2 regions of the Paenibacillus mesotrionivorans genome follow, and region 2 is predicted to be linked to the other one. Evidence: riboswitches for the same ligand, from Rfam matches in the RefSeq annotation. Region 2 holds a riboswitch; the other holds the start of a gene.
The links. Region 2 has a riboswitch for glycine ahead of gcvT (glycine cleavage system aminomethyltransferase GcvT). Riboswitches for the same ligand answer to the same signal wherever they lie in the genome.
Positions count from the first base shown of each region.

Region 1: linked by a shared signal. The riboswitch ahead of ACI1P1_RS08805 (alanine/glycine:cation symporter family protein) and the one ahead of gcvT (glycine cleavage system aminomethyltransferase GcvT) in region 2 are both predicted to bind glycine.

Region 1 is NZ_JBJURJ010000005.1:92,620-96,032, reverse strand. It holds gene ACI1P1_RS08805 (alanine/glycine:cation symporter family protein) at 1-1,285, opposite strand, end outside; glycine riboswitch at 1,454-1,548, opposite strand; gene ACI1P1_RS08800 (acyl-CoA dehydratase activase-related protein) at 1,877-3,413, shown strand, end outside.
Region 2 is NZ_JBJURJ010000009.1:38,256-41,668, reverse strand. It holds gene gcvPA (aminomethyl-transferring glycine dehydrogenase subunit GcvPA) at 1-243, opposite strand, end outside; gene gcvT (glycine cleavage system aminomethyltransferase GcvT) at 300-1,433, opposite strand; glycine riboswitch at 1,524-1,645, opposite strand; glycine riboswitch at 1,646-1,748, opposite strand; gene ACI1P1_RS14790 (TrkH family potassium uptake protein) at 1,940-3,343, shown strand.

The DNA of each region.
Region 1 (3,413 bases), on a different contig from region 2:
CTCCAGACAAGGCGATAAGGGCAATCAGATTGGGGAAGGCCATTAAGCCATTGACGATATCTGCCAGCAGCCAGATGGCGTCCAGCTTGATGAAAGCGCCGCCTGCAACAATGGCTACAAAAATGTAACGGTAGGGTTTGATTCCTTTGACACCGACGAGATATTCGACGCAGCGTTCACCGTAATAGTTCCAGCCGATTATCGTGGTGAAGGCAAAAAGGATAAGGGAGACAGTGATGATTTCGGCGCCGAAGGCAGGGAAGGCGCTTGCGAAGGCATCCTGCGTCATGCTTGCCCCTGCGCTGCTGCCGTTCCATACGCCGGATACAAGGAGAGCCAAGCCTGTCAGATTACAGATAATGATCGTATCGATAAATGTCCCGGTCATGGAAATCAGCCCTTGCTCTGCCGGCCATTTGGTTTTGGCTGCAGCTGCGGCGATGGGGGCGCTCCCCAATCCCGATTCATTGGAGAAAATACCTCTGGCTACGCCGCTTCTCAGGGCCAGCATAATAGTTGCTCCGGCAAAGCCGCCGCTTGCCGCCGTGGCGGAGAAGGCGGATTCCCAAATAAGCGCGATAACGGATGGGAGCTCTCCGGCAAACCGGATCAGAACGCCAAGACAAGCTGCAACATACAGAACAGACATAAAAGGCACAATTTTGGTAGAAACGTTGGAGATGCTTTTAATGCCGCCGATGGTAACGACAGCAGTCAGGATAGCGATCACAACTGCGGTTACCGCCACAGGAATGCCAAAGCTGGATTCGGTTGAGGTGACAATGGCATTCACCTGGGGGAAAGTGCCGATACCAAACAGGGCAACAAGGACGCCGCTGGCGGCAAACAGGATGGCTAACGGCTTAAAACGACGCCCCATACCGTTTTCAATGTAATACATGGGCCCTCCGGAAAATTGCCCGTGTTTGTCTTTGACCCGGTATTTAACCGCCAACAGACCTTCTGCATATTTGGTAGCCATGCCCAAGAACGCGGCCAATAGCATCCAGAAAAGCGCGCCGGGGCCTCCCATCTTGATGGCAGTAGCTACGCCGACAATATTTCCCGTACCCACAGTCGCGGCCAGTGCTGTGCTGAGAGCCCCGAAGCTGCTTATATCGCCATTTCCTTCGTTAGGAGCTTTGCCGATGAGCCGGAGCGCCTTCGGTAGGCGCAGCACTTGCAGCAGACCGAGCCTGACCGTAAGCAGAATGCCGGTTCCCATGACCAGAATCAGAAGGGGTGGACCCCATATCCAGCTGTCGATGCTTTCCAATATACCCATGTGTCATTCCTTCTCCCTTATCAAGTTTTGGTAAACAAAAAAAGCCCGATCCATAGGATCCGACTCTGAAAAACCGATTATAGGTATGGGAAAATACGGGTATGCATAAATAACAGCAAGGAAAATACCCATGTCAATAAACATAAACGCGGAGCATTCCTTCCAAGTGAACCCGTCTCTGTCCTTTTGCCTGAGAGTTTAAGCAGGTATTGCCTGCCGTGCCCCTTCGGCGCCCAATAATGGATCTCTCCAGAGTGCTGTCCGTTAACGGTCCCGCTTCCTGTTCGGAAGCACCTGAGAGCGTACCCCTTCGGTTGAAACGATGGTTTCATCTCCCGCTAACATCATCCAGCTGATTGAATTATGAAGTTGTAAATTGAATTTTGGTTAATTATAACCGCCTCTATGGAAGGCAACAAGTGAACAAAGTGTGAATGGTCATCTTTCCCGGAGAATAAAAGCATAGCCTATGTCTGTAAAGATTTGAATAATGATAATTAAGGTCTTACGTCCGGGCGGGTTCGGCATTATAATGGGAAGATAGACTTCATATGCCAATTCGGGTTGGCAGTAGAAAGAGTGTGAACACACATGAGGGATCGGTTATGCATGGGACTGGATATCGGTTCCACAACTGTAAAGCTGGTGATTCTGGATGGGCATGGGCAGCTGATCTATGACAAATACGAACGCCATTACTCGGATATCCGCACCACAACATTTCGTTTGTTAAAAGAGGCCTGTGTCCGTTATTCCGGCTCCAGCGTATCTGTGCGCGTAACCGGTTCCGGCGGCATTGCCGTCTCCAAGTGGCTGGGTCTGCCCTTCATCCAGGAGGTGGTGGCCGGAACGGAGGCGGTGGAGCGGTTTATCCCCCACACGGATGTGGCCATTGAGCTGGGGGGCGAGGATGCCAAGATCACGTTTTTCCAGGGGACGGTGGACCAGCGGATGAACGGCGCCTGTGCCGGCGGCACGGGAGCCTTCGTGGACCAGATGGCGGCGCTGCTCCAGACTGACGCGGCAGGCTTGAACGAGCTGGCAGGCCGCTACCAGACGCTGTACCCCATCGCCTCGCGCTGCGGCGTGTTCGCCAAAACGGACGTGCAGCCGCTTCTGAATGAAGGCGCCAACCGGGAGGACATTGCCGCCTCCGTCTTCCAAGCCGTGGTAAACCAGACCATCGGAGGGTTGGCGGGCGGCAAAAAAATCAAAGGCAATGTGGCATTCCTGGGAGGACCTCTGTACTACCTGACGGAGCTGCGGCGGCGTTTTATCGAAACCCTCGCTTTGCCTCCGGAGCAGGTGATCATGCCTGCGCATTCCCAGTTGTACGTGGCTATGGGGGCGGCGTTGTCCGCCCGTGGAGATGAGCCGGTGACCATCAAGTCTCTGGGAGCATCCCTGCCCCGGCTGTTCGAGGCCCGTGAGGAGGCCTCCGGCAGGCTTGCGCCTCTGTTTGCCTCGGAGGAGGAGCTGGAGCAGTTCCGGCATAGACATAACCGGACCGTAGGGCAGCGCAGCCTGGCTGATTATGCGGGCAAATGCTTCTTAGGGATCGATGCCGGCTCCACCACCACCAAAGCGGCCCTGATCGACGAAGAGGGCAACCTTTTGTTTACCCGGTATATGCGCAACGGCGGCAAACCGCTTCAATCGGCAGTTTCCATCGTGCGGGAGATGTACCAGGAGATGCCTGCGGGAGCCACTGTAGCCGGTGCCACCATTACCGGGTACGGCGAGGGGCTGATCCAGGCGGCGCTGGGTGCCGAATGGGGCGAGATCGAGACGGTGGCCCACTATAAGGCGGCAAGCTATTTCCTGCCGGAGGTGGATCTGATCATCGATATCGGCGGCCAGGATATGAAGTGCCTGCGGATCAAAAACGGGGCCATCGACAGCATCATGCTAAACGAGGCCTGCTCGTCGGGCTGCGGCTCCTTCCTGGAATCCTTCGCCGAATCCCTGCAGATGAATGTGGAGGAGTTCGCGCAGAACGCCTTGCTGGCCAAGGAGCCCTTGGACCTGGGCTCCCGCTGCACCGTCTTCATGAACTCCAAGGTGAAGCAGGCCCAGAAGGAAGGCGCTACCGTGGGGGAAATCTCTGCGGGGCTATCCTACTCTGTAA
Region 2 (3,413 bases):
GTGGTCGTACAGCCCCGCCCCCAAAAAGGAGGTATACCGTTCAAAGTCGGCATTCCGGGAGGCAAGCCCCTTAAGATGCTTCATTAATGCCGGCTCGCTTAAAGCCCCGGACATGGGCAGAGTTCCAGAATATTTCACCGCTTCGGGAATGTCTGCGAACAGCTCCGCCACGGATTGCGCGCCAATCACCTCCAGCATTTGCTGTTCGTCCTCCGGCGTCATAGGCAAGTACCGATGCTTCATATGGTTAACTCCTCCTGTCTCCTGGTTCCTTGTTCCTGTTTCATGCCACTAACCTCTTAACTCTCCTTGCTCCTCCGGTAAAACGGGGTTTTGACCACCTTGGCCTTCAGCCGTTTGCCGCGGATTTCTACCCACACCTCCGTATCCGGCGTGGTGTACTCCCGCTTCAGCAGGGCCAGCCCCACATTCCGTTTCAGGGTAGGGGATTGGGTGCCTGTGGTGATTTCGCCGATAAGCTCTCCTTCGGGCCCGGCGTACACCGGATAATGGCTGCGTGGAATACCTCTGTCCAGCATCTCGATACCCGCCAGCTTCCGGGGCAGTCCTGCCTCCTTTTGCTTCAACAAAGCCTCCCGGCCAATAAACTCCCCTTTATCCAGCTTCACAAAGATCCCCAGTCCCGCCTCCAAAGGGGTAATCTCCCTGGAAAGCTCCTGGCCGTAGAGTGGCAGCCTCGCCTCAAAACGCAGCGTATCCCTGGCTCCCAATCCGACGGGGACCAAACCGTCGTCTTTGCCGGCGGCCAACAGTCCGCGCCACACGGTGGCTGCATCCTCTGCCCGCAGATACAGCTCAAAGCCATCCTCCCCGGTGTAGCCGGTGTGGGAGACCAAGGCTTGCACACCGCAGACATGAGCCTCCTCCAAGAACCTGAATGGCCCCAGCTCCCCAACGGGAGCATCCGTCACCTTGCCCAAAATCCGTGCCGCCGCAGGCCCTTGCAGCGCCAGAAGCGAAGTGGCGTCGGAGCAATCCGTCAGCTCCACGGCGGGAACTGTCCCTTCACCTGCTGCAGGCAGATGGCTCTCCAGCCATTGAAAGTCCTTGGCGATGTTGGAGGCGTTCACCACCAGCATAAAACGCTCCTCACCCATGCGGTAGATCAGCAGATCGTCCACCACACCGCCCTCCGGGTAACACAGCAGCGAATACTGGGCTTGCCCCGGCGCCAGCTTGGAAACATCATTCACGGTCATCCGCTGGAGGAAAGCTTCCGCCTCCGGCCCCGCCACAAGGAACTCTCCCATGTGGGACACATCGAACAGCCCGGCCCGCTGCCGGACCGCATCATGCTCCGCCTGGATGCCGGCAAATTGCACCGGCAGCTCCCAGCCGCCGAAATCAATACAGCGCGCCCCTTCCGTTTCCCCGTAACAAGGGAACAACGGCGTCCGCTTCAATCCCTCCATGCCGCCACCTCCAAAAAAATATAAAAAAGGACAGGCGAAAAGGCTCAAATAGGAAACCATCCGTGTTTTTCACGAATAGCTCCGGTAGCCTTCCGCTCTGTCCCTTGTACCTGAGAGTTGCCTTGCCTGTTGAACAGTTCAAGTTTCCCCTTGGGTGATCCCGGGTTATATCCTTATGATACGACAATATCCCGTGATGCTCTCCAGAGTTGCGTCCGGCAGAGGTCCTTTTGCCTGAGAGATTCACCTGCTGCCAGGTTTACTCCTTCGGCGCCGCCACTTTCATTCACAGGCGATCTCTCCCGCTGCCATCATCCGCCTATTCAGTTGTAGTTTACCATCGTTAGCCCCATTATAAACGCCCGGCCAAGGCAGGTGCAATGAAACTTTCACCGAATTTTCACCATTTTGACAAAAGCACCGATTTCCCTTATGATGATGCCAATTCCAGCCAAAATGACAAACTTCAAAATGGCGGACAAACCGCCTTCAAGGAGAACCGCACCATGATGAAAAACCTTGCCAGCAGGCTGAGCCCGGTCAGACGGAATTACGAACGGATGGACCTTTTTCTGAACCGGATCAAAAATAGAATCAGCCCGCCCCAATTGGTTACAGCCATCTTTATTATTCTTATTCTTGCGGGTGCTGTTCTGCTCTCCCTTCCCCATGCTGCCGAAAACGGGGAGTCGGTGGGGTTTTTGAATGCCTTTTTTACCGCTACCTCCGCTGTGTGCGTAAACGGCCTGATTGTCATCGATACCAGCGGCTCATTTTCCCATCTGGGGGAAATTGTAATCATGGTCCTGATTCAGGTGGGGGGCCTCGGTTTTATGACCATGGGTGTGATGGTAGCCATTATCCTGGGCCGCAAAATCGGGCTGAAGCAGCGGCTGATCCTGCAGCAGACCACCCAATCCACTTCGGTGCAGGGACTTGTCCGCCTGTCCTTGCATATGGTGGCCATTTCCTTCGTCCTGGAAACGGTAGCGGCAATTATTTTGGCCCTGCGGTGGCAGGGGGAAATGGGCTGGGCCCGGGCTTCCTATTACGGCATCTTTCATGCCATATCGGCCTTTAACAATGCGGGCTTTTCCCTGTGGCACGACAGCCTCTCCCGGCATATCGGCGATCCGGTGGTGAACCTGACCATTACCGTGTTGTTCCTGATCGGGGGATTGGGCTTTATCGTTGTGGTAGAGGTACTGCGCAAACGGTCCTGGCGGAAGCTGTCCCTGCATTCCAAGGTGGTGCTGCTGGGTTCGGCTATCCTGACCTTCCTTGGTTTCCTGCTGGTATTCCTGCTGGAGAGCTGGAACCCGGCTACCTTCGGCAACCTGACCTGGTCAGAACGGCTGCTGGCTGCTTTTTTCCAAGGGTCCGCCCCTCGAAGCGCCGGCTTCAACTCCATCGAAATCGGGAGCATGCTGTCCGCCACCCAATTTCTCATGATTATCCTGATGTTTATCGGCGCCGCATCGGGCGGTACAGGGGGCGGCATCAAAATCAACACCTTCATTGTACTGGTGCTGGCCACCTTCAACACCTTCCGGGGAGGCGGCCAAATCCACGCCTTCGGGCGGAAGATTAACCAGGAAACGGTGATGCGGGCTTTGGCCGTCACCATGAGCGCCATTGCCGGGGTGTTGATCGTCACCATGGCCTTGACCATTACCGAGGATTTGATGCACGAGCAGTTTCTATCCATTTTATTTGAAGCGGTCTCTGCGTTTAGCACCACCGGCATGTCCATGGGGCTGACACCGGATCTTTCACCCGCCGGCAAGGTGATCGTAACCATTACCATGTTTGCCGGAAGGTTGGGCCCCTTAACACTGGCGTACGCCCTGTCCCAAAAGAAACGGGTCTCCAAAATCGGTTACCCGGAGGACAACATTCTTATCGGCTGAGTGCACCGATAGACAGACTCGAGAAAACGTTTTCCTTGACGCTTACAGCTAACACTCCTAGACTGAAGAA